Regions from separate parts of the Bradyrhizobium sp. USDA 4502 genome, predicted to be linked through region 1. Evidence: riboswitches for the same ligand, from Rfam matches in the RefSeq annotation. Region 1 holds a riboswitch; the other holds the start of a gene.

Region 1 (15,135 bases):
GCGGCGGATTTGCGCGCGCGCTCCCTGGTGCGGCAGGCCCGGCAGCGCACTGCCGCGGTAAATACATCGCCCTTGGCGGTCTCGTACCACCATTTCTGCTGCAACGGCGTCCAGACCTCGGCAACGCCGCAGTCCTTGCAGATAAAGGGCTCCGGTCGATAGGTTCCGCGCAGCACGAAATCGGGAGTCGAATAGCTGTTCGATGGCGCGAGCCGCGTCGTATCCACGGCAACCTCGTCGCGCGCCAGCGCAATCTTGTAGTCGCGGAGACGTTGCCGTTCAGCGGCGCGTTGCGCCTGGATGCGGCGCCATTCCTCGGCCTTGCGCCGCCTGGCTTCGATCTCTCCGTTCGTCTGCTTGCTGCGTTTCACGGCGGCACATCCGTCTGGGTCGAATGCCTTCGGCGCATCGACGAAGTAAATACCGGGCAGCACGACCTCGTCGATGATGACGTCATTGATGCGCTGCCGTTCTGCCGCCGGCTTGTCATAATTGCCGCAACATTGCGCGACGACAAGGTCCCGTGCGGGGAGCACGTAGAGGCGCTGACGGCCGTCCGAGGCGGATGACTTCGGGATGCCCCTCAGGCCGCGCCTATACCGGCCCCTGCTCCGCCGGCCGCATGCGGATCAGCGCGTCGAGCACGAGGACAAGAACCGGGCGCTGCTCGTCGTTGACCAGCTCCGTCTTGAAGATCACAACAGCGTCGCGCCGCTCCGGCCTGATGGTGATCTTCTGGATCTGGGATTGGCCGGTGAGCGTGGCGCCGGGCCGAACCGGGCTCGGCAGGCGGATCTCGAAGCTCCGCCCGACGATCCCCGCCACCTTGGTCCAGATCGCCTCCACGACGAGCCGCTGATAGATCGCAATGGTGTTGAAGCCGCTTGCGATCAGTCCGCCGAACGGGCCTGCCGCAGCCGCGACGGGATCGGCATGGATTGGCACCGGATCGTATTTGCCGGCGAACTCCAGGATCTCGGCCTCGCCGATCGTGTAGCTGCCAAGCCTGAACGTCTGGCCCTCGGTGAGATCTTCCGCATACAGCATCGCGCGCCTCCATCTGTCGCGCGACGATAGACGAATGGTGCGGGCTTTCCATTACCCCGGACGTCATGAACTTCGCGCGTGATGCGCGAGCGACACCCACCGCTCGCATATCGCCGCAGGTATCCCGCGCTAATGCAGCCGCGCCGCCCTCGCCTTTGCCGCCTTCAGCGTGTTCTCCATCAGGCAGGCGATCGTCATCGGGCCGACGCCGCGCGGCACCGGCGTGATGGCGCCGGCGACCTGCACCGCCTCGTCGAACGAGACGTCGCCGCACACCGCATAGCCGCCGTCCGGCCTCTCGACGCGCGTGGTGCCGACGTCGATGACGATGGCCTGGGGCTTGATCCAGTCGCCGCGCACGAGGCCGGCCTTGCCCACCGCACTCACCAGGATGTCGGCCTCGCGGCAGATCCTGCTGATGCCGCGGGTGTGGATATGGGTCTGCGTCACGGTCGCGTGCTCCTGCAGCAGCAACGCGGCCATCGGCTTGCCGACGATGTTGGAGCTGCCGATCACCACGGCATGGGCGCCGGTGAGGTCTGATCGGACCGACTTGATCAGCCGGAGACAGCCGAGCGGCGTGCACGGCACCAGCGCGTCATCGCCGTGAAACAGCCGGCCGGCGTTCAGGGCGTGCAGGCCGTCGACATCCTTGGCGGGATCGACCGCCGCCATCACGCGCAAGGCGTCGATATGCGCCGGCAACGGCAGCTGCACCAGGATGCCGTCGATATCGTCGCGCGCATTGAGCGCCTCTACTCCGGCAAGCAGATCGGACTCGCTGGCATCATCCGGCAGGCGTGCGACCTCGCCGCGCAGGCCGAGCCGCTCGGCCATCCTGACCTTGCTCTGCACATAGATCTGGCTCGCCGGGTCGCAGCCGACCAGCACGACCGCAAGCCCCGGCGCGCGGGGCAGCCGGTCGAGTTCGCCAGCAATCTTGTCGATGACAATTTGGGCATGTGCATGCCCATCGAGAATGTTCGCCGTCATGGCACCTCCGTTTCGAAGCGGTGCCCAGGCGCGCGGCGTTCAGTCTCTACGCTCCCCGATGGTGGTCCATCCAAGCGCCAGTCGCGCAGATGGCGTGGTCATAGCCGCCCCGCCGGGCAAAGGCAATTCACGCTCTCCCCGCGGGTCGAACGGCGACGAATTGCCCTCACTTTTGCCGGTGGATCGGTGCCGGGCGGGTCACCTCTGGGGGTAGGATTCGGGCAAGACTTGCGTTAAGTCTCGGCGCTTGCCGGGCTTTTCCGATCCCCGGCGCCATCCCTTCCGGTCATCACGCCATTTCGGACATTTTCGACATGAGACATATCATCCTCGCGCTGGCGCTCTTCTGCCCGGCTGCCGCGCTCGCCCAGGGCACCACGCCGGCCCCCGCCGACGCCGACAAGCCGGCAGCGACCTCGCAGCCGATGGTCGGCGACAAGCCGCTGGTCCAGGTCGGCAAGAAGTCGGCCGCCAAGAAGGGCGAGAAGCCTGCCGCGCCCGGCAAGCCGCAATCGGTCGCCCAGAAGCTTCAGGCCTGTCAGGACATCGACGATGCCACCAAGGAACGGCTGATCTGCTACGACGAGATCTTCAAGCCGCAGCCGAAGCCGAAGGCCGCCCCGGCCAAGGGCGTCAACGATTGCCGCTTCGTGAAGGAAGAGGACGAGCGGCTGACCTGCTACAACGGCTTCGCGGACAAGATCCCGCGCCTGCCGCGCTAAAGGTAGCGGGCGGCGCTCGGACGCCTTCCCGCATCCGGCGACGTGCCTGATCGCGGACATGAAAATGCCGCCGCAAGTGTTTGCGGCGGCGGATCGATTGCCGGCTGCGGCAGCCTTTTCTTACCAGGTCCCGAAGCCGCCGAAGAAGCCCATGCGCGGCTGCTGCTGCGCGACGCGGTAAGGCTGATACATGCCGGGCTGCGCCAGCCGCATCGGCTGCTGGGGATGGGCATGGTAGCGCGCGACCTTGCGCTTCTTCGGCTGCTGAGGCTGGGCCTGCGCCGGTTGTTCAGCCGATTTTGCCTCAGCCGCGACCTTCTGCGCGTCAGCCTTCTCCGGCGGAATGAACTGGGCGAACGTATTGCGGACGCGGGCTTGCGCCGACGCATCGCCCGTAGCCGACGGGATGGCCGCGGCGACCGCGTTGACCTGCGCCGGAACAATGGTCGGCAAATTGGTGTCGTAGACCACCCGCTCGGGCAATTTCTGGGTCGACTTGATGCGCACCATGGTCTTGTCGACGCCCGGCGACGACAGTCCCTGGTTCTGGCCGGCGACCACGGCCTCCTGCGGCACGATGGCATTGACGACGAAGAGCAGCGCGAGCAGCACTCCACCAACGAACAGGAAATAACGCGCCACAGGCATTTTGGTAGCTCCCCCCGCGCAGCAGGGCGCGGCTCATCTCGGCGCGACGACATCAGTCATCGCGCGGGCGATTTCATCGTCTGCGCATGATCACCCGGACGCTATCCGCGCTCCCGGGTCGTTCATCAACGGCTGGTTTATTAGTTAGTTCCTGTCCGGCCGTTACGGTTCACCCGGCAGGTCAATTCGCGGTCACTTTTTCGAGATGCCGGGAATTAGAGGCGGCTCGCCGTCACGACCGAACATTTCGCCTTGTTTGCGTTAACGTTGACGAACCCGACCAACATTTGCGAGTAGGTCTTGCGGCTTTTCATGGCGATAGTGTCGGAGATCAGCCGCTTGCGCTCGGTCAGCGGCCGACCGTCGCGGCGGATGAAGGCGCAGGCGATCTCGATATCCTTGACGGCGAAATCATTGGCATTGCGCAGCGTCAGGGTGACCAGCGCCTTCGAACCCAACCCGCCGCGCCGCCACGATTGCGAGGCGATCCGCAGCTTGTCCAGCGGCGGCCTTTCAGCGCCGGGCCCGAACGGCTTGGCCTCCTCTGCCCCCTGTGGGGCGATGGCCACGCCGACGGTGGTCGGCTCGTCCGCCGGTGCGGCTAGCGCATCCCTCGCGGTCTGATTTGTGATTTGGGCTGGTTGCGCGCCGGTCGGGGCATTCTGCGCGGTGCGGATCATGGACGACACCGGCCAGGCATCCTGGTCTCCGGCGTCGCTCGGCTCGGGGAGCATGAACCATGCGGCGATCCCGGCGAGCGCAATCAGCGGCAGCAGCAGGCTGGCGTAGAAGCCCCCTTCACCGAGACGTCCGGCGGCCAACCTCCGAAACGACGCCAAGCCGATCCGCATCGTCGTGCCCTCACCCTGGCGGCCTGATCGGGCCGCCCCCCACACAGAGAGGAAGCCGCACCGCGCGGCTTCCGGGACGGCCGCAGGTCGAGCGGCCACGCGAAGACAATCGCTGACGGCCGCAATGGTTTCATTCCGGGACGACAATCTTGGGCAGGCATAACGGAGGGATGGTATCCCAGCAGACCGCTCGCTAGATTTGCGCCGCCCGGGAGCGAGTGCCGCGCACCGAACAGCAGCACGACAACAACAAGGAGATCGCAATGCCTGTCGTCACCTGGGACCACGTCCACCTGCGCAGTCCCGATCCCGAGGCTACCGCGACCTGGCTGCGCGACATTCTCGGCGGCGAGATCATCCGCGGCCCCGGCCGCATCGACGTCCAGCTCGGCGGCGCCAAGGTGTTCATTGCGGAGGTGGCCCAGGGCGACGGCGTCAACGCCGCGCCGGTGACGCCCTATCAGGGGCTCGATCATTTCGGGCTCACGGTGAAGGACATCGACGCGGTCGCCGCCGAGATCAAGGCCAAGGGCGTCGAATTCACCAAGGAGCCGACCACGATCCGTCCGGGCGTGCGGATCTGCTTCATCCGCGGCCCGCAGGGCATCTCGATCGAACTGCTCGAGCGCGACCAGAAATACGTCTGAGCCACGCGTGCGGCGCTAAGTCATGCTGCCAGGCATGAAGCAGCGGATCGTCACGCCCATGTAGCTGGGAATCGGCCAGACCATAGCGCGGCCGACCCGGTTGGGCTCGGTGACCACGGCCTCGTCGGGGACATCGATCCACGCCCCGTCGAGGCGCACACGATAGTGCCCGTCCTTGGATTCCCAGTCGACATCGCTGACCGCTGTGCCGTCGGCATCCGAACAGCACGGCCCTTTGCCGCTGCGCAGGCCGTCGAACCATTCCTTCAGCGGCGAATTGGCGTAGCGGCCGTCGGGATCGCGCGCCTGCGCGATTCGCATGGCCGCGACCAACACCAGCGTTATCAGCACGAGGGATACGATCATGTGGCCCGTATAGCGGGCCGGAGTTCCATTGAGCCTGCGAGGGCGTGCCCAATGGCCGCCGGATTCAATCCAGTCAGACATGTGTTTGCTCCAGCACTCACCGGCCAGTGCAACCAGAGCCATGCATTTCGCGGGCCACTTTGATTCGCGCGTACGGTCCGCTGTCATTGCGCCGTCACACTGCCTGGCAGGAACCGAGGGTCACCCGAACGCGGGACACCCGGGAATCAACCTGCCGCATTGCACGAGGTTGCTCGCTTTGGCATAAAAAACCAACTGGCTTGCCGTGGGCGTGGCGGCCAGCAATCGGGACGTCATGAAGAACGGACTTTACTCAATTCACGTCACCCTGCTGGACGGTCGCGTCGGCAAGGGCAGCGGCGTCATTCTCTTCCGCGACGGCCAGATACTGGGCGGCGACGCCTATCTTTACTACACCGGCAGCTACTCGGTGAAGGGCGATGCCTTCAAGGGCGAAATCCTTGTGCAACGCCACACGACGCCGCGCGACACCGACAAACCCGCTGTTCGGCGGGCCCGCGCCCGTCGGCATCGGCGTCTCCGGCACCTTCACCGACACCCGCGGCACCATGAGCGGGACCGCGCTGGTCGGCAAGGCGAGCCTGATCTTCGGCGCCACGCTGCACAAGCTCGCGGATATCAATTAGCGGTTTGAAACTCGCTGCTAGATCCGTCACCCCCGCGCAAGGGCTTCGCCTTTGCGCGGGGATGACGGATCGAGAGCAAACGCGTGGTTGGCCACTACGCTTCGCGCTACTCCGCGGCCTGCTCCAGCGGCGCGACGCGCGGCAGGATCATCTGGATGCGTGTGCCGTTGCCCGGCGCGGAATCCAGCGAGAGCCGGCCGCCGAGCCGCGTGGTGACGATGCTGTAGACGATGTGCAGGCCGAGCCCGGTGCCGCCCTGATCGCGCCGCGTCGTGAAGAACGGATCGAAGGCGCGGCGGCGCACGTCGAGGCTCATGCCGCAGCCATTGTCGGCGAAGATCACCTCGACATTGTCGCCGCCGGCGGCATGGACCTGGATCTCGACCTCGCCGGCCTTGCCGTCCGGGAACGCATGCGCGACCGCGTTGAGAAACAGATTGGTCAGCACCTGGCCATACGGTCCCGGATAGGAATTCATGATCAGGTTCGGCTCGCAATCGACATTGAGCGTCAGATTGTGCTTGCGCAGGCCGGGCCTCAGACTCATCACCACCTGCTCGGTGAGATCGCCGAGGTCGAAGGTGCGCTGGTCCGAATAGTTGCGGTCGGCGGCGACCTGCTTGAACGACTGGATCAGCTCCGCGGCGCGGTTGAGATTGGCGACGAGTTGCGAGGAGGCATCGCGCGCCGTGTTCAGGAAATCGTTGAGGCTGGAGCGGCGCAAGTCGCCGCGCTCGACCTGGGTGGCGAAATTCGCGGTCTTGCGCTCCAGCGCGGACGCCACCGTCAGGCTGATGCCGACGGGATTGTTGACCTCATGGGCGACGCCGGCCACCAGGCGGCCGAGCGCGGCGAGCTTTTCGGCCTCGATCAGCGAATTCTGGGTTTCCCGCAGATTGCGCAACGCGGCCTCCGCGGAATCCCTCGCCTTGCGCATCTCCTGCTCGGAGCGCTTGCGCTCGCCAATGTCGAGCGCGACCGTGACGATGTTCTCGATCTCGCCTTGCGCGTCGAGGATCGGCAGCTTGTTGACCAGCCATTGCCGCATGTTGCCGGCGACGTCCTTGTACTCCTCTTCATAGAAGCCGAGCTCGCGCCGCGCCGACAGGACGCGCTTGTCGTTCTCATCGGTCTTCGCCGCGCCATAGCGCGACATCAGCTCGCCGGTGGTCTGGCCGATCGCGTCCTGCGGCTCGATGCCGAAGATTCCCGCCATGTAGCGGTTCATCAGCACGTAGCGCAGGTCGCGGTCCTTGACGTTGATGACGGCGGGCACGGTGTCGATGACCATCTGCAACAGCCGACGGCCTTCGGCGATCGCGTCTTCGGCGCGCTTCTGGTCGGTGATGTCGCGCACCGTGCCCTCGTAGCGGATCACTTCGCCCTCGTCGTTGCGGACGACGGTCGCCGAATCGGACAGCCATAGCACGGTGCCGTCGCTCGCGCGCACCTGGTACTCGTAGTCGCGCACCGTGCCGTCGCGCTGCATCAGCTGCTGGTACTGCTCGCGCGCCGCCGGATCCACGTAGACGGTGGTGGCGATGTCGTCGATGCCCTTGATCAGGTCCTGCGGCGCGGCATAGCCCATCATCCGCGCCAGCGCCGGATTGGCGTTGAGCAGCGCGCCGCCCGGCGTCGTGACGTAGATGCCCTCGACCGACGCCTCGAACAGCTTGTGGTAGCTCTCCTCGGCAAGCCGCTGCTCGGCGAGCGCGCGCAGCGCAGCCTCGCGCGCGCTGTCGGCGTCGACCAGGGTCTGGCGGAACACTTCGGCGGCGCGTGCGATGTCGCCGATCTCGTTGTCGAGGTCGGCGCCGGGAATGAACGCGCTCTTCTCGCCGCCGGCGACCTTGCGGATCGAGCCCGCGATCCTGGCCAGCGGGCGGACGGTGCGGCGAACCACCAGCACCGACGCGAACAGGCCGATCAGCACGCCCGCCGTGCCGAGCACGATGCTCTGCCATTTTGCTTCAGCCAGCGTCCGGGCAAAATCGCGCGACAGCACATGGCCGCGGCGCGAGCTGAGCTCGCGCAGCAGCTCGGTGACCTTCTGGATCAGCCGGCCTTCGGCGCCGAGCACCTCCTTGTCGATGTCGGCGATCTGGCCCTCACGCACCGAGACCGCGATGATCGCCTCGGCATAATTGTCGACGGCGCCGCGCAGCGCGGGATCGGAGATGGTCATCGCCCGCATGCTCTGCGCGGCCTGCTCGGCGGCGGACGTGTTGTGCGCCAGCAACGCGGTGGCAATCCGGCTCTGGGATTGCGACAGCGCATTGGCCAACGCCGCATCGTTGCTCGCGGCGACCGCCTTGTCGAAGGCGTCGCGCAGCGGCGGCAGCCCGGCGACCAGCTCGGCGCGGCGGCTGAGCAGCGCCGAGATGCGCTCGATACCGTTGCGATAGGTCGCCAGCCGCTGGGTGACGCCGTCGATCATGTCCTGCTGCTCGGGCGCCAGCTTGATGCGGGTCTTTTTCAGGATCTCGCTCAGCGACTGGGCCGCCTCCGCGACCTGGACCGACTGGCTGCCCGGCTCGGTGACGAAATCGCGCGCCGCCAGCCGCAGCTCGTTCATGCGGCGGTCGATATCCTCGGCGATGTCGCCGACGCTCTGCAGCCGCTGCAGCTCGGCGAAGGTCGTATCGATGTGACGGATCGCGATCACGCTGGCGGTGGATGTGATGATGATCACAGCCAGGACCAGCAGGAAGCTGCCGAACGTGAGCTGGCCAATGGAGAGGGAGAACGCACGCGGCGCTTGCGAATTCGGCGGCAATTCAGCGGTCATGTCATCAAGGGCCGGGGTCCAATGCGCCCTAATATACGGGAAATTACGGGCTTTGGGGAAACATGCTGCACGGCCCAACCCGCCGGAGGTGTGACCGGCGTCACCCCGGGCGGGTGCCGGTGGCCGATTCCGGCACAGGGCGGCGGGGCTCAGTCCGGCGGGATGCCGGCCTCCTTGACCACCCTGGCCCAGAGCGCAACGTCCGCCTTGATGATATCGGCGAACTGCCTCAGCGGCGCGCTACGGGCGTCGCAACCGGCGACATCTAGCTTCTTCCGCACCTCAGCGGAGGCCAGCGCCGTCTCCAGCGCGGCGCTGATGCGTTCGACCACCGGCTGCGGCGTGCCTGCCGGCACCACGAAGCCGAACCATGGCGTCACCTGCGCTTCGGCAAAGCCTTGCTCGGCCATGGTCGGCACGTCGGGGAAATACTTCGAGCGGCCGTCGCTGATCGCCCCGATGATCCGGATGCTGCCGGACTGCACCTGGGCCAGCGCCTGGTTGGCCGACAGGAAGCTCGAGGTGATCAGGCCGCTCGCGATATCGGGCACCATCTGCGGATAGCCGCGATAGCCGATCGCGGTGACGTCGATGCCGGCGAGCCGCTTGAACAGCTCGAAGCCGAGATGGCCGGTCGAGCCCTTGCCGGGATGGCTGTAGTTCAGCGTCCCCGGCTTGGCCTTGGCCAGCGCGACATAGTCGGCGACGGTCTTCACCGGCAGCGAGGTCGGCACGATGAAGAAGTTCGGGGCGAGACAGATCTGCCCGACCGGCACGAAATCCTTCACGGGATCCCAGCGCAGCTGCGTGTTCAGCGCCGGGCTTGCGGTAAAGAAGGTCGTCACCAACAGCCATGTGTAACCATCGGGAGCGGCGCGTGCGACCTCCTCGGCCGCGATCGAGCCATTGGCGCCGGATTTGGCCTCGACGACGATCGTCCCCTTCCACTGCTCCTGCATGTCCTGCGCCATGATGCGCGCGAACACGTCGGCGACGCTGCCCGGCGCGTAGGGAATGACGATGCGGATCGGCCGGCTCGGGAAGTCCTGTGCGCGCACCGTGCCGGCCATCGCCAGCAACGCCATGCACGCACCGGCAATGAGGCTGACCCGCCGCAACATCGTCCGTTTCCCGCCCAGTGATCTCGTTGCGGGCAGCATGCAGGCATTGGCCGGCGGCAGCAAGGCGCCGGTTTCAGCGGGCGAAACTTCAGGCTGTAGCGATCTTACGCGCAGGAATCGTCATCGCGGCGATGACGTCAGGCTGTGGCGATCCTTCGTGCAGGAATCGTCATCGCGGCGACGCCGATCACGACGCAGGCGAGGCCGATCCACGCCGTCGGGCTCAGCCGTTCGCCCAGCACCATGACGCTGAGCGCCACCCCGATCGGCACCCGCAAGTAAGCTTGCGCGGTGGTGCCGACCGAGCCGAGGGTCTGGATCAGGCGGAAGTAGATCACGAACGCGATCGCGGTCGAGAACACGGCAAGCGCCAGCAATGCGGTGAGCGATGTCGTCGACGGCGAAAGCGTCCAGGGCCGCTCGACGACAAGGCTGAGCGGAACGAGGATCGCGGCGCCCGCGAGCAGCGAACCCGCCGCCGGCGCCATCGGATCGAGCTCCTTGAAGCCGCGGCTGAAGATCGCGGCACAGGCGTAGCAGATGGTGGCGGCGACGATCGCGACCTCGGCCACGATCCCCTGCCCGAGATCGCGGAACGCATCGACGCCGACGATCAGGCAGATGCCGGCCATGCCTGATATCACCCCGAACAGCTTGCGCGGGCTCGCCCCCTCATGGCGGGTGATCGCGGCGGTGAACAGGAAGGTGAAGATCGGCGAGGCCGAATTGAGGATGGTGGCGAGCCCGGCATCGACGAAGCGCTCGCCCCAGGCGATCAGCGTCCACGGGATCACGCTGTTGAGGCAGGCCTGAAAGATGAAGCGGCGCCAGGTCGCGCGATCGGCCGGCATCGATACGCCGCGCATCCGCATGATGACGAGCAGCAGCAGCCCCGCGATCGTGGTGCGCGCCGCGATCAGCGTGATCGGCGGGATGGTCGCGACGCCAAGCTTGATGAAGGTATAGGAGCCGCCCCACAGGGTGGCGAGCGCGAGCAGCAAGGCGAGCTCGAAGGCCATGCTCGGCTGTCGTGGGGCGGTGGTCATTGGCGGGATTCCGTCTCGATGGTTGAGACGGAAGCTACATCGCTGCGAGGTGATGATATTTCGATATAAGCCGAAATGTGGAGAAGCGACTCTCCTTCCCCCGTCGTCCCGGCGAAGGCCGGGACCCATTACCACAGGGTTGTGTTGTTGGAAAAAGCTGCAGCCTCGGCGTCGCGCAGCAATGCAGTTCGGTGGTTATGGGTCCCGGCCTTCGCCGGGACGACATAGCGCTGCCTGTGAGTCACGCACTCGCCGTCTCTCAGGACGACGGACCTACCCCAGCGTCCCGACGTCGAACACCTCGCCATCGTACCCCGCTTCCTTGGGGATGCGGAGCTGGCGGCCGGTGGCGGTCTTGGTCATCATGGGCATTACGGCGACAATCGACTTGCCCTTGCTGTCGGCGAGCGCGGCGCTGACGTTCGGCTGCTTGCCGAGCCTGATCAAATTGCGCGTGGTCGGGAACGGCAGCTTGAAGCGGCCGCTCTCGCCGCCCTCCAGCGCCTCGCGCGTCGACACCCAGATCGAGTCGGTCGATTCCTTGCCGTCATGGGCGCCGAGCTGCTCGGGCGGCGCGGCGGCCAGGAAGAACCAGGTGTCGAAGCGCTTCGGCATGCCCTCCGGCGTGATCCAGTGCGCATACGGCACGAGTTCATCGAGCGCGAGCACCATGCCGTTGTCGGTCAGCACCTTGAGGAAGCTGATCTTGCCTTCGTTCAGCGCCGTGCGATGCGCGGTCGCGATCTCGTTCGCGCGCTTCGCATCGACCAGGTCTTTCGAGCCTACCGGCCGCGCCAGCAGGATGCCGCTCTCCTCGAAGGTCTCGCGGATCGCCGCGATGCGGAAGCCGAGCGCGTCGCCGTCGAGCCCTTCGCCGCCGGAATAGAGCGCGGGATCGGCGGCGATCTCCTTGTCGTTCTTGTCGACGCTGCCGCCCGGAAACACCAGCGCACCCGAGTTGAACTCGATCTGGTGATGGCGGACCATCATGAAGACTTCGATTTCGCCCGATGAGCTGCCGTCACGCAGCAGCAGCACGGTCGACGCAAGGCGCGGGGCAACGATCTCGGTCATGATTAGCCTGCTGCACTGGATTGCGGTTGCAGATTGGCGCGGCGGTCGACGCGCGCCACACGGGACAAGAGATAGTCGACCTCCGCCCTTGCCTGCGGCGTGATGACAGCTCCGGGCTTGCGCTGCGCGCTGGAGGAGATGATGCCGCGCTTCTGCAGCACGTATTTGCGCACGGTGAGACCGACGCCGGGCTGCTGCTCGTAGCGGATCAGCGGCAGATGCGCGTCGAACAGATCATGCGCCGCATCGCGTTTTCCCGCCTTGGACAGGTTGACGACGTCGATCAGCAGTTCGGGGAAGGCATAGCCGGTCATCGCACCATCGGCGCCGCGCTCCATCTCGAAATCGAGGAAAAGGCCGCCATTGCCGACCAGGATCGACAGCGGCCGCAGCGAGCCGTCCTTCTGGAAGTTGCGCAAGGTCGAAATCTTCTCCAGGCCCGGCCAGTCCTCGTGCTTGAGCATCACGCAGGACGGCGAATCCATCACGATCTTGCGGATCACGGCCGGCGTGAACACGACGGTCAGCGTCAGCGGATAGTCCTGCAGCACCCAGGGAATATCGTCGCCGATCGCTTCCTGCGCCTGCTTGAAATAGCCGATGATCTGGTCGTCGGTACGCAGATGCGGCGGCGGCGCGATCATGACGCCGGCGGCGCCCGCATCCATCGACTTCTTCGCCAGCGAGCGCATCGTGGCAAAGCCCGGCGCCGAGACACCGACGATGACCTGGAGCTTCTTGGCGCGCTTGACGAAGCGCAGCGCGACCTGCTCGGCCTCCGCGGCGTCGAGCTTCGGCGCCTCGCCCAGGATGCCGAGCACGGTGACGCCGTCGCAGCCGACATCGGTATAGAAATCGGTCAGCCGGTCGATCGATGCCTCGTCGATGCGGCCGTCGTCGTGGAACGGGGTCGGCGCGATCGCAAAGGTTCCGGCGGCCTGGGCGGTGAGTTTGGTCATGGGTGCCTCGTCTGTTTCCGCCCTCTATACAGCGTCATTTCCCGATGCGCCATTGCGCATCGGGAAGCCGTCCCCGCAGTCGCGGGTGCCAATCCTTACTTGAACCGCCGCGCCGACTTCTTGATCTCTTCCTCGGAGAAGAAGATCTCCTTGGCGTGGGTGACGATGTCCTCCGCCTTCCATCCCGTGAATGGCGGCGTCCAGCCCTCCATTTCCATCATCCGCATCTCGCGGACGCCGCGCGGGCCGGAGACGCCAAGCACCTTGCCGGTCTGGTCGCCCGAGAGATCGCTGACCATGTAGAGCACGGCCGGCGCGATGCCATCGGGCCCGAGCGCCGCACCCGGGTTCTCCTTGTAGCGCGGCAGGTCCGCGGTCATGCGGGTCAGCGCGCCCGGCGCCAGGGTCCAGATCCGGATGTTGTACTTGCGGCCCTCGATCGCCAGCACGTTGGAGAGGCCCCAGATGCCGCCCTTGGCGGCGCCGTAATTGGTCTGGCCGAAATTGCCGATCAGGCCCGAGGTCGAGGACGTGTTGACGATGACGCCGCCGCCATTGTCACGCATCCATTTGAACACCGGCTGGGTGCAGCAGAAGGTGCCCTTGAGGTGCACCTTCATCACCTTGTCCCAGTTCGCTTCCTTGGCCTTGTGGAAGGTCTCGTCGAGCAGGATGCCGGCATTGTTGACCAAGATGTCGGCGCGGCCGAAATGCTTGATGGCGTCGTCGAACACCGACTGGCCGCCGGCGAGCGTCGAGATGTCGGCGCCGTTGGCGACGGCGCGGCCGCCCTCGGCCTTGATCGCGTCGACCACCTTGTCGGCCATCGACTTGTCGGAGCCCGAGCCGTCGCGCGGGCCGCCGAGATCGTTGACCACCACGGCCGCGCCCTCGCGCGCAAACAGCTTCGCATAGGCTTCACCAAGCCCGCCGCCGGCGCCCGTGATCAGCGCAACCTTGCCGTCGAGTAATCCCATGGTTGTTTTCTCCGTTTTGTTCTTGATTGCCGTCATTCCGGGGCGCGCGCAGCGCGAACCCGGAACCCAGAAGTTGTGGCGCGAGATTCCGGGTTCGATGCTTCGCATCGCCCCGGAATGACGGAAAACTACGCCAGCACCGTCTTGCCGCTCTTGATCACGGTGACGCCGCGCGACTTCACCTTGGCCTCGAACGACACCACATTGCCGTCCTTCCACAGCTCCATGGTCACGGTCTCACCGGGGAACACCGGCGAGGAGAACCGCGCCACGTGCTGCTTGAAGGCGGACGGATCGTAGTCGGCATAGGTCTGCAGCACGCCGCGGCAGGTGATGCCGTAGGTGCACATGCCGTGCAGGATCGGCCGCGGGAAGCCGGCCTTCTTGGCGAACTCCGGATCGGAATGCAGCGGGTTGCGGTCGCCGCACAACCGATAGACCAGCGCCTGGTCGGGCCGCGTCGTGATGTCGACGACCTTGTCCGGCGCGCGCTCCGGCACCTTGTGCGGCTCGGGCTGGCCGTCGGACGGGCCGCCGAAGCCGCCATCGCCGCGGGCGAAGCGCGAGGCGACCAGCGTCGCGAGCTTCTCGCCCTTTTCGTCCTTCAGCACGGTCTGGTGGCGGATCACCGCGCCCTTGTCCTTGCCCTTGTCGAACACGTCGAGCACGGTCGAGTCGGCCGTGATGTGCGCGGCGGTCGCGAACGGCTTGTGGAAGGTGATGTCGCGCTCGCCGTCGACCACCATGACGCGGTTGAGATTCATCTCGCCGGGACCGGCGCCCCAGGCCGCGACCGAGGCAAACGTCGGCACCACCTTGAGCGGGCGCGGCGTCAGCACGCCCTCATTGACGAAGGCGAGCTCGTTCTCGTCCATCGGATCGGCCCCCAAGCCGATGCCATAGGCATAGAGCATCACGTCGCGGTCGCTGTAGCTGTATTTCTGGCCGAGATTCTTCAGGGTCATCAGCTGTTCGTACACGATCGGCATTGTTGTCTTCTCCCCGAATGTATTCTTAACGGCACGGTGCCCATTGCTGCGCCCTCTCCCCTTGTGGGAGAGGGCAGCACCGGCAGTCGTCTCAAACTCGTTTCGGTGAGGGGTTCGCGCCACAGAGAGATTCTCTACGCGGAGAGAGACCCCTCACCCGCCTTCGCTTTCAGCGAAGGCACCCTCTCCCACAAGGGAGAGGGTAAAATCAGGCCGGCGTGAAGAACGGCAGCGGGGCG
Region 2 (15,135 bases), 430 kb from region 1:
AGAGGCGGGTGCGGCCCTCGGCGCGCGCCTTCTCGCGCATCGCGGTGAGCTCTTCCGGCGAGGCATAGCAGTAATAGGCGCGCCCGGCGGCGAGCAGGCTCTCGGCGACCTCGCGATGGCGGGCTGCGCGGCTGAACTGGTAGATGACCTCGCCGTCCCAATCGAGCTCGAGCCACTTCAGGCCGTCCAGGATGGCGTCGATCGCCTCCTTGGTCGAGCGTTCGCGGTCGGTGTCCTCGATCCGGAGCAGCATCTTGCCGCCGAGTTTCCTGGCATAGAGCCAGTTGAACAGCGCGGTGCGGGCACCTCCGATATGGAGGAAGCCGGTCGGTGAGGGGGCGAAGCGGGTAACGACGGGTTTGTTCATGATCGAGCGAGACGTATGCTGAGACGGCGGTGGTGTATATCAGGAACCGGACATAACTAAACCCCCGGCTGACCTTTTGCCCACCAAACCAGGCCTCAAACCAGACTTGAAACCAGGCTTGGCCGGACGGCACGAATTTGGCAGAAGGTTGAGCCGACTCCTCCAGGGAACCCTTTGATGACGACTGATACGACGGCAGAGGCAGGGCGCGACTTCATCCGCGACATCGTCCAGGCCGATCTCTCCTCCCACAAGCACAACCGGATCGTGACCCGTTTTCCGCCGGAGCCGAACGGCTACCTGCATATCGGCCACGCCAAGTCGATCGCCCTGAATTTCGGCATCGCGCAGGAGTTCGGCGGCCAGTGCAATTTGCGCTTCGACGACACCAATCCGACCAAGGAGGAGCAGGAGTACATCGACTCCATCCAGGCCGACGTCCATTGGCTCGGCTATGACTGGGGAGCCAACCTGTTCTATGCGTCGGACTATTTCGAGCGCCTGTACGATTGGGCCGAGGGTCTGATCAAGGCCGGCTATGCCTATGTCGACGATCAGTCCCAGGAGGAAATCCGGCTGTCTCGCGGCACGCTGACCGAGCCCGGCAAGAACTCGCCGTTCCGCGACCGCTCGGTCGAGGAGAACCTCGATCTGTTCCGCCGCATGAAGGCCGGTGAGTTCTCGAACGGCGCCCGCGTGCTGCGCGCCAAGATCGACATGGCCGCCGGCAACATCAATCTGCGCGATCCGGTGCTCTACCGCATTCTGCACGCCCATCATCCGCGCACCGGGGAAAAGTGGTCGATCTATCCGAGCTACGACTACGCGCACGGCCAGTCGGACGCGATCGAGGGCATCACCCATTCAATCTGTACGCTGGAGTTCGAGGATCACCGCCCGCTCTATGAGTGGCTGCTCGACAAGCTGCCGGTGCCCTCGAAGCCGCGCCAGTACGAAATGGCACGGCTGAACCTGACCTATACGCTGCTGTCCAAGCGCGTGCTGACCCAGCTCGTCCGTGACGGCCACGTCTCGGGCTGGGACGATCCGCGCATGCCGACCATTGCCGGCTTGAAGCGGCGCGGCGTGCCGCCGGCCGCGGTGCGCGAATTCATCAAGCGCATCGGCGTCGCCAAGGCCAACAGCGTGGTCGATGTCGGCATGCTCGAATTCTGCATCCGCGAGGAGCTGAACCGCACGGCGCTGCGCCGGATGGCGGTGCTGCGGCCGCTCAAGGTGGTGATCGAGAATTATCCGGAAGGGCAGGTCGAGCAGATCGAGGCGATCAACCATCCCGACAATCCGGAAGCCGGCACCCGCAAGATCGCGTTCGGACGCGAGCTCTATATCGAGCGCGACGACTTCATGGAGAATCCGCCGAAGAAATTCTACCGCCTCTCGCCCGGCAACGAGGTGCGGCTGCGCTACGCCTACTTCATCAAGTGCACCGGCGTGGTGAAGAACGACGCCGGCGAGATCGTCGAACTCCGCGCGACCTACGATCCCTTGACCAAGGGCGGCAATGCGCCCGACGGCCGCAAGGTCAAGGCGACGATGCACTGGTTGCCGGCGGCGCAGTCGAAGCCGGCGGAGATCCGCATCTACAACCAGCTGTTCGCCAATCCGAGCCCGAACGCGGCCGATTTCGCCGCCGACCTCAATCCGCAGTCGCTCGAAGTGCTGAAGGATGCGCGCGTCGAGCCGGCGATCGCCGAGAGCAATTCACCCGATCCGGTGCAATTCGAGCGGCAGGGCTATTTCGTGCGCGACGCGGATTCGACGCCGGACCGGCTGGTGTTCAACCGCACCATCGGCCTGCGCGACACCTTCGCCAAGGAAGTCGGCGGCAAGGGCTAGCCGAGAGGAAGCGCGTCCCGCGCGGACAAGCGGACGGGGGATCGATGCCTGATGAATCCGACGAGATCGTCTCCGCCATCATCGCCAGATGGTCGGCGGGTTTCAGCAGGCTCGATGCGAATGCGTTAAGCGCGCTCTATTCGAAGAGCGCGTTCTTCTTCGGCTCGAACCCGACGCTGTATCGCGGCCGCGACGGCGTCAAAGCCTACTTTGACGGTCTGCCGCGCTGGCACGCGCCGCGCGTTCAGTTCAGCGATGTCAGGGCAGAGCGGGTCAACGCCGATCTCGTCAACATGGCGGGCATCGCGTCATTCGTCCTCGACGGAGATGCGCCCTCGCTCGCCGTCAAGATCACCTGGGTGATCGCGCGCGAGGACGGCGACTGGAAGATCGTCTGCCACCACGTCTCGTCGCAGACGCCGCTGATCTAGGCTCAGCGCTGGAGCTGACGAAAAAAGTCGAGGGCCGGCCGGGCCCTCGTAGTCAGGGAGGGTGCGCGGGGCCGGGCGCCTCGCGGCTGCACCCAACTCGCAGGCTATCCGGATCGCGCTGCATTGCGAGGAGGGACCAAGGTCGTAGGCTGCGGAGCGCGGCTTCGGGGCGCCCGGACGGCAGCATGGTCGTCGGCTCGCGGATCAGCAGCGGCAACACATCGCAGGTCGGACAGATGCTTTTTTGTCCGCGCCGCACCATATCTTCGGAAGAAGGAGGTGAGGATCATGCGCATTCAACACTGGCAGGATGCTGCCAGCCTGTTGGTAGGCGCCTGGCTGGTCGCATCGCCGTTTGCACTGGGCTTTTCCGGGGCAGCTCTCTGGATCTCCATCGCGCTCGGATTGGGCGTCGTGCTGTTCGCCCTGGAGGCATTCATCATTCCGTCCTATCTGGAGGAATGGGGCGAGATGCTGATGGGGTTGGCTCTGGTGGTCGCACCCTGGACGTTCAACTACCAGCAGGGATCGGTCACGACGAGCAGCGTGCTCGCCGGGGTCGCGGTGATCGTGCTCGCGTGCTGGGAGCTGACGATGGATCGTGATTTCGCCACCTGGTGGCACGATCGCTGGCATCACCGAGCTGGCTGAGAGGAAGCTGACTGAGACGTTGGCCTGACCGCCAACCAAAGGCGGCCGGAGCGGGGATTTGCGTGGCGCGGGATCCCCTCTGCCGCCCGATGCAGGTTCTACAGAGACATCACGCCAGAGACGGCGGGTACGGGACGGATTCAGAAGCGTCGTCCCGCGCTCGCTGGACCGCAGCATGGCGCCAGGGTGAGAGCGGTTTCGACTGGCGTGGATAGCGGCTCGCGTAAGGAAAACGCGTCGAGACAAGCTTCTAGAGCTCCGTTCCGATCCCGTCGGAACGGAGCTCTAGTCGCCCGTCAGCATGGTGACTCCCTCACGATGCGGCTTTCGCCTCGATCTGCTCCCAAATTCTGGTCTTGCGTGTCTCGGGCATGATGAAGACGGCGATCACGAAGCACACCGCGGGAACGACAATCGGGTAGATCAACGCGTAGCCGATGCTGCCGGTCGCCGCGAAGGCGGCCGATGTGATGAACGGCACCAATCCGCCGCCCCAACCATTGCCGATATGATACGGCACCGAGACCGAGGTGTACCTGATCCTGGCCGGGAAAAACTCCGCCAGGAACGCGCCGACCGGCCCGTACACCATCCCGACATAGCAGACGAGGATGAAGATGATGAAGACGGCGACCGGATAGTTGATGTGTCCCGGCTGCGTGACCATGCCGAGCCACAGATACAGCGGATAGTAGGTGATCGCGGCAAGCAGCATTCCTCCGAGGATCACGGACTTGCGGCCGATCTGATCCGACAGCCAACCAAAGAAGATCAGGCTCGGCGTTGCGATCAACAATGCGGCCCCCACGATGTAGGCCGAGGTAACCGCATCGACCTTGGAGACCTGCTGCAGGAAGTACAGTGCCCAGAATTGACCACTGTACCAGACCACGCCCTGTCCAATCAGGACGACGATGGCGATCAGGATGTACTTGATGTTGGCGCTGAGGAAAGCTTCCCGCCAGGGATTCCTGGTCATCTGTCCCTGTGCCTTGATCTCCTGGAAAATCGGTGTCTCCTGGAGCTGCAGGCGGATGTAGATGGCGATGGCCACCAGCAGGAACGAGACCAGGAACGGGACGCGCCACGCCCATTCGTCAAAGGCCTGATTGCCGGCCCAGGTTCGGGTCAGAACGATCACCGCCAGCGACACCACGATCCCCAGCGTCGGCGAGGTTTGTAGCCAGCCCGTGTAGTAGCCGCGGCTGTCGTCCGGAACATGCTCGGCGACGTAAGTGATGGCGCCGCCATACTCGCCGCCCAGGCACAGACCCTGGATCATCCGCAAACCGAACAGAATGAATGCGGCCGTCAGGCCGATCGACTGATAAGTTGGGATCAGTCCGATCGCTCCCGTTCCTAGGCCCATTCCGCTCAGCGTAATGAGGAATGTATATTTGCGGCCGACCCGATCGCCCATCCATCCGAACAGGAAGGCCCCCAGCGGGCGGATCAGGAATCCCGCAGTGAACAGCGCGATCGTGCTCAGCAGGGCTGCGACAGGGTGGGATTGCTCAAAGAACTTGACCGAAAGAACCGCGGCCAGGCTGCCAAAAATATAAAAGTCGTACCATTCAATGATGTTTCCCACTGACGCAGCGACAATCACGCGGCGAAAATCGCTTGGTACTTGAATTGCCATGTGCTGCTCCTCTCAAAAGCAAACGCTACTCCTCGCGTTTTTCAGCGATCTATCCGCTCGCGGAGTGCGCGTGGTGCGCGGCGTTACAGGCGAGATTTGCGCGTTCGTCCGCAACGCCTGATCTCAGGGGAGTTGTGGCCACCTGAGAGGAGCTCCAGCGGCCTTCAAGTGCCGCGAGCCGTCACTGCCTCATCCCCGTCTCTTTGGGAGTGGAGGCATCGGAACAGTCTATTCCTAATGTGATCGGTATCTTAGTGAGACTTTCGGCTCGATCGATTTGACGCAGGCGGCAGCCGTGGCCCGGCGCGAGCTAGGCAAGGCGCGACGATCCAGGTACCCGGGCGTTGCCGGTCCGTATTCTGCATCCGTTCCGCTAGTCGGGTGACGGGGCCATCCGCTAGCCTGCCGCCCGGCAGGGATCGCAAGCGGAATGGCGGAGCAGGGCACGACGCCGGGCGGCAAACGCGGCTACGCGGGGACGTGGCCGCCGCGCACGGCTGCGCCGGTCGGCGGCTTTCTCCCGGCGCGCGCCGGCATCTGGAAGCCTCTCGTCGAGACAGTGCGGCAATCGGCGCGCGCGGAGGCGGGGGCGGGCCGCCTGTTGCCCTGGGTGCCGGTGGCGTTCGGCACCCGCATCGCGTTCTATTTCGCGGCCGAGCACGAGCCGGTGCTGTCGGTCGCGGCCACCGTCGCAATCCTGCTCTGCCTGCTGGCGCTGCTGCTGCGGCGGCGCAGCGTGTTTCCCGTTATCGTGATGCTGGCCGCGGTCGCCGCGGGCCTTGCGACGGCGACCTGGAAGACGGCGCGCGTCGCTCACACGGTGCTGGCGCGACCGATGTTCTCGGTGGCGCTGACCGGCTTCGTCGAGACGCGCGACATCCGCGAGTTTCGATGGAGAGCCCGCGCGACATGACGAAGCTCAATCGGGTCCGGCTCTCGGTGAAGAAGGGCACCGCGCCCGATGTCGGCAGCTTCGTTGAGTTGAAGGCGCGGCTGTTGCCGCCGCTCGGGCCGCAGCGCCCGGGCTCCTATGATTTCGGCCGTGACCTGTATTTCCAGGGCATCGGCGCCTCCGGCTTCGTGATGGGCGCCGTCAAGACCAGGGAGCCGCCTGCGACCGGCGGCTTTGCGCTGCGCTACGCCGCCTTCATGCAGGGCCTGCGCGACGCCATCGACGCGCGGATTCGCACCACGCTCGACGGCGACCAGCGCGCGATCGCAACCGCCTTGCTCACCGGCCGGCGCGATGCGATCTCGACGCCGGTCAACGATGCGATGTTCATCTCGGGGCTCGGCCATGTGCTGTCGATCTCCGGCTACCACATGGCCGTGGTCGCCGGCGTCGTGTTCTTCGCGGTGCGCGCGCTGCTCGCGCTGTTTCCGGCGCTGACGGCGGGGCATCCGATCAAGAAATGGGCCGCGGCGGCCGCGCTGGTCGCCGCGGCGTTCTATCTGTTGCTGTCGGGCGCGGAGGTCGCGACGCAACGGTCGTTCTTCATGACCGCCGTGGTGCTGCTCGCCGTGATCGTCGACCGCCGCGCGATCACCTTCCGGACGCTGGCGGTGGCGGCGCTGATCGTGCTCGCGATCGCGCCGGAGGCGCTGGTGCATCCCAGTTTCCAGATGTCGTTCGCCGCGACGCTCGGGCTGGTGGCGCTGGTGCAGATCGGGCTGCCGAACCTGCTGGCGTCGCCCGACCATTCGGCGACCGCGCGCGTCGCGCTGTGGGGCGGGCGCGAGCTCACGATGCCTGATGCTGGCCTCGCTGGTGGCGGGGCTGGCGACGACGCCCTATGCCGCATTCCATTTCCACCGCGTGACGCCCTACGGGCTGCTTGCGAACCTTGCGGCGATGCCTGTCGTCTCGGCGGTCGTGATGCCGGCCGGCCTGCTCGGGCTCGTCGCCATGCCGGTCGGCTTCGACGGACTGTTCTGGGCGATCATGGGTCTTGGCATCGACTGGATGATCCTGGTGACGCAATGGGTCGCCGCACTCCCGGGCGCGGTCGGCCGCATGGCGGCGTTCGGCATCGGGCCGCTGATCGCAGCGAGCGCCGGCATCATCCTGCTCGGGCTGCTGCGCACGCCGCTGCGCTGGTCAGGCGCGGTGCTGCTGCTGGTGGCCTCGGTCTGGGCGCTCAGGGTGCCGCAGCCGGACGTGCTGATCTCGGGCGACGGCCGCAACGTCGCGGTGCGTGGCGGTGACGGGTGGCTGCATCTGATGCACAGCGCCAAGGATGCATTTTTGGTCAAGGAGTGGCTGGCGGCGGACGCCGACGCGCGCACCGCCACCGATGCGTCGCTCGGCGAGGGCGTCTCGTGCGATGCCGGCGGCTGCGTGACCCAGGGACCCGGCGGCGTCTTCGTCGCGCTGGCGACCCGGCCGGAGGCGCTGGCGGACGACTGCGAGCGCGCAGCCCTGATCGTGACGGCGCGGCCGGCGCCGCAGGGCTGCGCGGCATCGGTGATCGATGCCGAGCGGCTGCGCCGCCACGGCGCGCTGGTGCTGCGAAGGATCAGGGACGGCTACGCCGTCGATGCGGTCAAGCCCGGCGGGATCGACCGGCCGTGGTCGCCGGCGGTTCCCGGCGACGGCGAGAGCGAAACGACGCTGCGCGCGCCCGCCGCCGCGCCGCGGCCTGCGGTGGATGCGACGCCGGCCGAGACCGATCTGCAGGGCGATGATTAGCCGTGGTCCGGCGAGGGGCCGCTCGGCAGCTCGAACAGGCCGAGATGGTATTCGTCGGAGTCGGGGCCGGCGTCGGGCTTCTTGACGAGGGTGAAGGAAGCCTCGGGAAATTGCTCCCAGACTTTCAGGTCGTCGGCCGTTACCGTCAGCCAACCGAACCGGAACATGTAGCGGCCCGGTTCCGTGACGCGTCCAGCCTTTTGCCATGTGACCTTATCGACCACCGCGCACGTCCTCCGTGCCCGATGATGCGCCAAGGCGCCGGCCGACGCAAATCTCCTTCTGCGCCCCGGAAGCGGGAGTCCGGGGTCGCCCGAAATTGCTTAGGTCATCCGCCGCCGAACAGCTCATTCCGCGGCGACGATGCGCTCAACCCAAAAACAGCGTTGCGAATGCGGAGGGCCGCCGCTCCACAACCTTCGGCTTCTGCTCGACCGGCGGATGCAGCGCCGGCAATTGCAGCACGCTAACGCGCTGTCCCTCGACCAGCTGGGTCACCAGCACATGGCTGCCGTCGGGGAATTCGACCGCGTCATGATGCCGATCAGGCACGTCGGGCTCGACTTCGTTGAACACGCCGACGCGATAGTTCAGCGTCTTGGTCCAGATCCAGCGGCTGTCGTAGCGAACGTTCTCGGCGAAAGCGAGCTCGGTGCCCGGCAGCATGCAGACCGCGACAGTGGGGTCATTCTCCGAAGCAAAGCCGCGGGTCGACGTGCCGCGGAACGTCGTCGTGATCAGCGTCTCTCCGACAATGGCGGGGCGCGATGCCACGGCGTGCAGACTATAGTCACACATCGGATGGCTCCTCATTTCGAGGTAGCGACCCGTGCCTCTCCTTGAGGCATTAGGGCCTCTACCAGAGTGGACGATAGCGAACGAGCGTCTGCTCGTTTCTGGGCGATTGTACGACTGGTCCGAGATCGCTCCGATCACAAACACGCGACGCTGCGCGAGAGGTATCGGAGCGCATCGGGCAGGCCGTACGCAAGGAACGATCCGACGTGTTGCTCGTTCCCGGCCGCCGCAAGTATTTGCAATTCAGTATTTGCGATAAAGGCCGATCAGCTTGCCCTGGATGCGGACCCGGTTCGGCGGCAGGATGCGCACTTCATAGGCGGTGTTGGCCGGCTCGAGCGCGATCGATGCGCCGCGGCGGCGGAAGCGCTTCAGGGTGGCTTCCTCCTCGTCGATCAGCGCCACCACGATGTCGCCGGTATTGGCGACGTCGTTGCGCTGGATCAGCGCCATGTCGCCGTCGAGGATGCCGGCATCGACCATCGAGTCGCCGCGCACCTCGAGCGCATAGTGCTCGCCGGCACCGAGCATGTCGGGCGGCACGCTGATGGTGTGGCTGCGGGTCTGCAGCGCCTCGATCGGCGTACCGGCGGCGATCCGGCCCATCACGGGGACCGCGACCGGACGGTTGCCGTCGTCCTCGGCAATCGGCGGCGTGCTGGCGCGCCGGCCGAGGGTGCCTTCGATGACGCTGGGCGTGAAGCCGCGGCGGCCGTTGCCGCCGCCGGCCGAGAGTTCGGGCAGCTTGATGACCTCGATGGCGCGGGCGCGGTTCGGCAGGCGGCGGATGAAGCCGCGCTCCTCCAGCGCAGTGATCAGGCGGTGGATACCGGACTTCGAGCGCAGGTCGAGTGCATCCTTCATCTCGTCGAAGGAGGGCGGTACGCCGGCCTCTTTCAGACGTTCATTGATGAAACGCAGTAGTTCGTACTGTTTGCGCGTGAGCATCTCGAGTATTCCCCCGGTTGATAGCGTCGTTCGATTCCGAGACTCTTCTGGTGGGGCCTGCAGGCCGGGCCTGACCTCAGGAGCATGTGCTCGATGCACCTGCTTCCACGCGGCTTCCCGATTGTAGACACCAGTACTCGAAACAAATCATGAACGGACACTATATGTTCGATATGTGTTCCGCAACCACTTAATTTCCGGTGAACGCGTCGGGCAACGCACAATCGGCGGGGCGCGAAAACCCTATTCGGGCAGTGTCAGAATCTCGCATTCGCTGCCTTCGACGGCCGCCGCTGCAAACGGCGGACGCACGAGAAGTGCCCGTGCCGCAGCGAGATTCCCGAGCAGCGACGAGTCCTGCTGCGTCACCGGCGTTGCGATCAGCGTGCCGTCCTCGCGCGCTTCGAGCCGCGCACGCAGATAGTCCTCGCGCTGGTCGTTGGCGGCGAGGTCGCGGCCGAGCAGGGCGCTCGCGCGGCGATGATGAATCACTTTCCGGCCGCTCAGCGCCCGAATCAACGGCACCAGGAACAGGAAGGCGCAGACATAGGACGACACCGGATTGCCGGGCAGACCGATCACCCGCATCGCGCCGAGCCGGCCATGCATCATCGGCTTGCCGGGCCGCATCGCAATCCGCCAGAACGCCATCTCGACGCCCTCGGCTTCCAGCGACCGCTTGACGAGATCGTGGTCGCCGACCGAGGCGCCGCCTGTCGTGATGAGGACATCGGCGCCGGCCTCGCGTGCCCGGCGGATGCCCGCCGTGGTCGCCTCTACCGTGTCGGCGGCAACGCCGAGGTCGACGGTCTCGGCGCCTTCGGCGCGCGCCAGCGCCCGCAGCGCGTAGCCGTTGGAATAGACGATCTGGCCGGGACCGGGCTGCGAGCCCGGCATCACCAGCTCGTCGCCGGTCGCCAGCACCGCGACCTTCGGGCGGCGGCGCACCGCAAGTTCCGGATAGTTCATGGCGGCCGCCAGCGACAGCGCGCGGTCGGACAGGCGGCTGCCGCCGGCGAGCAGCACCTCGCCCTCACGGAAGTCGACCCCAGCCGGGCGGATGTGCCGCCCGACGCTGGCGGCCTCCGTGATCGTGATGTGGTCGCCGTCGACGGCGGTGTCCTCCTGGATGATCACCGCGTCGGCGCCATTGGGGATCACGCCGCCGGTGAAGATCCGCACCGCCTCGCCGGCGCCGACCGTCCGCTCGAACGGCCGGCCGGCGGCGACTTCGCCGATCACCTTGAGCCGGGCCTTTAGATCAGCCGCATCGGCGGCGCGCACCGCATAGCCGTCCATCGCCGACATCGGCTGCGGCGGCTGGGTGCGGAGCGCCGCGAGGTCGTGCGCAAGCGTGCGGTGGTAGGCGGCATCGAGCGCGACCATCTCCTCCGGCAGCGGTTCGGCGCCGGCGAGGACGGCGGACAGGGCATCGGCAACCGGCATCAGGGCCACGCTCAGAGCTCCTCAATTCTTAATGTTCAAATTCCAAGTGCGGTCAAAGCCCTTGCCACGTCATCCGTCGACGTCACGTGGATAGCATGAAGGCCGCGCGCCCGCGCACCTTCGATATTGGCGGCCAGGTCGTCGAAGAACAGGATCCGCGACGCCGGCACGCCGATGGCTTTTACCACATGATCGTAGGCCTCGGCGTCGGGTTTGCGGAAGCCGATGCTCGAGGACAGGAAGACGTTGCGGAAATGGCTGAGCAGCTCGGCATGGGTGACCGAGAAATGCGCGACATGGGCCGGATTGGTGTTGGAGAAGGCGTAGAGCGGCATCCGCTTGGCGGCCGCCGCGAGCAGCGGGGCGATGCCCGGCATCTCGCCGGTGAAGATCGCGTTCCAGCCTTCGAGGAACTGGGCGTCCGTGATGTTGATGCCGAGCGTCCGGCGCAGATTCTCGAAGAATGCCGCGTCGTCGATCCGGCCGATCTCGTGATGCTTGAAACTGTCGTCGACGACAAAGCGCGTGGCGAGCTCGGCGGGCGCACAGCCGGCATGCTGCGCCCAGTGCGCCATCACCTTGTCAAAGTTGATGTCGAGCACGACGCGGCCGATATCGAACAGCAGCACGTCGACGGAGTTGGGAGAGAATTGCGAGGTCATTGCGTGAAACCGTGTACGAGAATTGCGGGCAGGCGGCAATGTCCTCGATTTCAGTGACCGGTGTGTGGATTGTGCGTGGCGTTGCATTCATCGCGAGACTGTTCCCGCGCACACCGTCGTCCCGGCGAAGGCCGGGACCCATAACCACAGGGTTGGGTTGTTGAGAGGAAGCTGTGGCCCCAGCGTCGCGCAACAATTGAGATTTGGGGTAATGGCTCCCGGCCTTCGCCGGGACGACGGCGGGTGTCGTCGCTTGTGCGTCAAACATCCGCATTCTCGCGACATGATCTGTCCGAGCCTTGCTCTTTTCACCCTATATTTTTGCTGCGGGGCTTGGCTTGCCGCGTCGGGCAACTCAGTGGCACGCACGCACGAGCTTTCAGCGCACCAAGCGACTTGATGCTTGCCGCGGCCTGACGCCCGCGGTGGCTTGGTGCCCGCCGGACGTAGCTCTCACAGCCTGGACAGTGCCAAGCCGAGGTAACCGATCAGCGCACCGGTGCTGAGAATGATGACGACGAGCGCCTGTTCCGAGCGTGCTTGCAAGGTTTTCCGGGTCACGGCGTTGGACGCTCCGTCTTCGAGATCATGCGGTCCAACGAACAGCATCAATTTCCGTTCCGGTCCTTCCCCCGGGAACCTTCACGACCTGCCGAGTGACGCGACGGGCGCGGAACAGGAACGCGGGTCGGCCGCCTACGAGGGCGGCGCGATGCCCGGAACGGGGAAAGCGCGGCACATCTCGACGCTGTTCGACCTCAGTCGCTTGACGACCGCTGCATCTCCCTTCGACCGGAGGGACTCCGCAATGAGTTCGGCGATCAGGCGCATTTCGGGCTCACCCATGCCGCGCGTGGTCGGCGCCGGCGTCCCGAGGCGAATGCCGCTCGGCTTGAGCGGCGGACGCGGATCGTCGGGAATGATCTGCTTGTTTGCGGTGATCCCGACGGCGTCGAGGATGTTCTCGGCCGCGCCGCCGTCCACGCCGACGCTGGCCACCGTATCCACAACCATCATGTGATTATCGGTTCCGCCGGTGATCAACGTTATGCCGCGTTCCATCAACGCTTCGGCCAGGACCTTCGCGTTGCGCATGACCAGTCTTGCATAGGCCTGAAAATCGGACGTCGATGCCTTCTTTAGCGTGACCGCGGTTCCGGCCACAACGTTCATGTGCGGACCTCCCTGCAGCCCCGGGAACACCGACGCGTCGATCTTGCCGGCGAACTCCCGGCGACAGAGAACGATGCCGCCGCGCGGCCCGCGAAGCGTCTTGTGCGATGTCGTCGTCATCACGTCGAAACCCGCATCGAGCGGATTGCGCAAGGCATTGCCGGCGATCAGGCCGCCGTAATGGCTGACGTCGGCCATGGTCAGTGCACCCACCTCATCGGCGATGCTCTTGAAGGACGCATAATCCAGATCGCGCGGATAAGAGCTGTAGCCGCACAGCACCAGCTTCGGGCGGACGTGCCGGGCCATGGCGCGGAGCTCATCGAAATCGATGGCGCCGCCGTTTGACGGCTGCGTCTTGTAGCGGGCGAAGTTGAAGAGCCGCCCCATGTGCGACACCGGCGCGCCATGAGTGAGATGGCCGCCGTGTGACAGGTCCATCGCCAAGATCGTATCGCCGGGCTGCAGCAGGCCGAGATACACGGCCTGGTTCATTGGCGACCCGGACAGAGGCTGAACGTTGGCATGTTCGGCGCGGAACAGCGCGCAAGCGCGCTGGCGGGCAAGGTTCTCTATCTGGTCGGTAAATTCCTGGCCGCCGTAATAGCGGCGTCCCGGATAGCCCTCGGAATACTTGTTGGTGAACACCGATCCGAGCAGCTCGAGCACCTCGGGATAGGTGTAGTTCTCCGACGGAATCAGCTCGACGCCGTCTTGCTGGCGGCGCTCTTCGCCCTCGAGCGCAAGGGCAACTTCCGAATCGTTGAGATGGAGTTCATTGCGGAATGACGGCATGGTCCGGGCTCCCTAAGACGCTGAATCATCAGCTGAACGGGTTGCCCAGGCGAACGGCGTTGGAACCCTTCGCGCTTCACCGTGGTCAATTCCACGTAAGCTCGCCAGTCGCGCGAGGGGCGAATGAGCCTGCGAAGCTCATCGCGAGCAGAAGGCTATCCAATCCCCGGCGGGCTCGCAAGGGTTGATCGCGGGCGTCGCCGCGGGCCCAGCGTTGGGCGAGATCGAACATCTGGCGACAGCCACGGCAATGGCGACCAAACCGAGGGACGTCCGGCTTACCCAATGAACCGATGTCCCGATGATCAATGCCGTCTTCGGCTGAGGGCCAACAAGGTGCATGACCATCCGTCACTTGCGGCCCGTCAGGCTTGCGGGGTGGCTGACCGTGTGGCTGTGGCACCCGCGAATCTATTCCTTGACGAAGATATGAGACTTTATCTTCCACTGCCCGTCGGGTTGGCGTTCAAGCAATCTCACGGTGCTGCCAGAAATTGGCGCCGCCTTCTCATTTACTACTAGCGTGGCCGTGAAATGCGAGGTGGTGTAGGCGTAGTTTCCCATGGGCAACACATCGAGCAGCTCAACCTTGTGATCTCTGACGCTTCTTCCCCGCCCGGCAAAGAAATTACGGATTGCCAAAGGGCCGGTGACTGGCTGCGCACCAGGCGGCATCAATCTGGCGTCAGCGGCATACAACGGTAACAGGGCATCGAAGTCTGCGTTGTTGATGGCGGCATCCCATTTGGCAGCCGCCGAGGAAAGTTCGTCGGCAGGTGGGGCTGCCCCTGCGGGACTGACGCAAGTACAAGTAAAGATCAACAACAGGGTGCATGAAAGAAGAGAAGGGCGGCTCATCTTTGCCTCCTTTAGCTGAGATGCTTAGCGCGGGAGCGCATTCGCAAACGCTATAGCCGAGGCAAGCAGAACCACTAGTCCAGAAAGTGGACTGGATATCCTCAACTGGCTGAGACTCGATCTGCGGCCGCCGGCGCCTCATCGGCATATTTGCTGCGTGGGAACCAAGCCCGCATGCTGTTCACAAGATGCCTGGGACCGTCGATCTCGATTTTGCCGAGCTCACACGCCCGTAGCAGCGGCATCTCGTCTACGAAAATCTGCACGAGCGTCAGCAGACTCGCATAGAGGCTGATATCGACCTTGAAGCCGGGGTCATCCCAGCAAAGATCGGCTTCCTCCTTCTTCACAACAAACCACCAGCGCTTTGGCCGAGCGTCCGCAATCTCGATGTACAGAACGAAGTCGCATGGAATGTGCCTTAGATCGAACGAACGGCGCATATTCCACATGAGCCGGCCCGCGTGAAGTTCGTTGGGTGTGAGCTGGCTGCGAGCCCATTTGTGGCCCCAATAGCCCATTGCATCGATAATTGGCTTGGCTTCCCTGGCTGCCTGGGTTGGATGGTACTCCCAATGCCCGTTATCGCCTGATCTGCGTGAGATTAGCCCGGCTTCTTCTAGCGTTTGCAGGCGCTTGGAGAGGAGGGTCGGCGACATCTGCGGGATGCCGCGGCGAAGCTGGTTGAAGTGGTGGGACCCCAGCAACAGTTCGCGGAGCAGGAGCGGGGTCCACCGCTCCGTGAGAATTTCCGCAGCTTTGGCTACGGGGCAAAATGATCCATAGCCTTTCATGACGAGAACTTTAGCATCACGAGG

The links. Region 1 has a riboswitch for ZMP and ZTP ahead of ACVW1B_RS16650 (bifunctional 5,10-methylenetetrahydrofolate dehydrogenase/5,10-methenyltetrahydrofolate cyclohydrolase). Riboswitches for the same ligand answer to the same signal wherever they lie in the genome.
Region 2: linked by a shared signal. The riboswitch ahead of ACVW1B_RS14545 (serine hydroxymethyltransferase) and the one ahead of ACVW1B_RS16650 (bifunctional 5,10-methylenetetrahydrofolate dehydrogenase/5,10-methenyltetrahydrofolate cyclohydrolase) in region 1 are both predicted to bind ZMP and ZTP.

What each region holds. Positions count from the first base shown of each region.
Region 1 covers NZ_JBSSGF010000001.1:3,606,150-3,621,284, forward strand. Annotated here, with positions in the region: gene ACVW1B_RS16640 (zinc-ribbon domain containing protein) at 1-536, opposite strand, end outside; gene ACVW1B_RS16645 (MaoC/PaaZ C-terminal domain-containing protein) at 595-1,047, opposite strand; gene ACVW1B_RS16650 (bifunctional 5,10-methylenetetrahydrofolate dehydrogenase/5,10-methenyltetrahydrofolate cyclohydrolase) at 1,177-2,040, opposite strand; ZMP/ZTP riboswitch at 2,056-2,135, opposite strand; gene ACVW1B_RS16655 (hypothetical protein) at 2,355-2,762, shown strand; gene ACVW1B_RS16660 (hypothetical protein) at 2,883-3,410, opposite strand; gene ACVW1B_RS16665 (hypothetical protein) at 3,626-4,360, opposite strand; gene ACVW1B_RS16670 (VOC family protein) at 4,525-4,908, shown strand; gene ACVW1B_RS16675 (hypothetical protein) at 4,924-5,355, opposite strand; partial or broken gene ACVW1B_RS16680 (GrlR family regulatory protein) at 5,591-5,942, shown strand; gene ACVW1B_RS16685 (PAS domain S-box protein) at 6,049-8,730, opposite strand; gene ACVW1B_RS16690 (Bug family tripartite tricarboxylate transporter substrate binding protein) at 8,880-9,851, opposite strand; gene ACVW1B_RS16695 (DMT family transporter) at 9,989-10,897, opposite strand; gene ACVW1B_RS16700 (NUDIX hydrolase) at 11,171-11,971, opposite strand; gene ACVW1B_RS16705 (dihydrodipicolinate synthase family protein) at 11,974-12,930, opposite strand; gene ACVW1B_RS16710 (SDR family oxidoreductase) at 13,026-13,907, opposite strand; gene ACVW1B_RS16715 (hypothetical protein) at 13,906-14,028, shown strand; gene ACVW1B_RS16720 (MaoC family dehydratase) at 14,036-14,896, opposite strand; gene ACVW1B_RS16725 (Zn-ribbon domain-containing OB-fold protein) at 15,105-15,135, opposite strand, start outside.
Region 2 covers NZ_JBSSGF010000001.1:3,178,479-3,193,613, reverse strand. Annotated here, with positions in the region: gene gltX (glutamate--tRNA ligase) at 1-367, opposite strand, end outside; gene ACVW1B_RS14600 (glutamine--tRNA ligase/YqeY domain fusion protein) at 545-2,224, shown strand; gene ACVW1B_RS14595 (YybH family protein) at 2,269-2,655, shown strand; gene ACVW1B_RS14590 (SPW repeat domain-containing protein) at 2,944-3,306, shown strand; gene ACVW1B_RS14585 (MFS transporter) at 3,620-4,948, opposite strand; partial or broken gene ACVW1B_RS14580 (ComEC/Rec2 family competence protein) at 5,379-7,637, shown strand; gene ACVW1B_RS14575 (hypothetical protein) at 7,634-7,861, opposite strand; gene ACVW1B_RS14570 (hypothetical protein) at 8,007-8,435, opposite strand; gene lexA (transcriptional repressor LexA) at 8,679-9,383, opposite strand; gene ACVW1B_RS14560 (molybdopterin molybdotransferase MoeA) at 9,627-10,838, opposite strand; gene ACVW1B_RS14555 (HAD family hydrolase) at 10,865-11,491, opposite strand; gene ACVW1B_RS14550 (hypothetical protein) at 11,945-12,100, opposite strand; gene ACVW1B_RS14545 (serine hydroxymethyltransferase) at 12,188-13,459, opposite strand; ZMP/ZTP riboswitch at 13,496-13,581, opposite strand; gene ACVW1B_RS14540 (YybH family protein) at 13,871-14,317, opposite strand; gene ACVW1B_RS14535 (winged helix-turn-helix transcriptional regulator) at 14,419-15,111, opposite strand.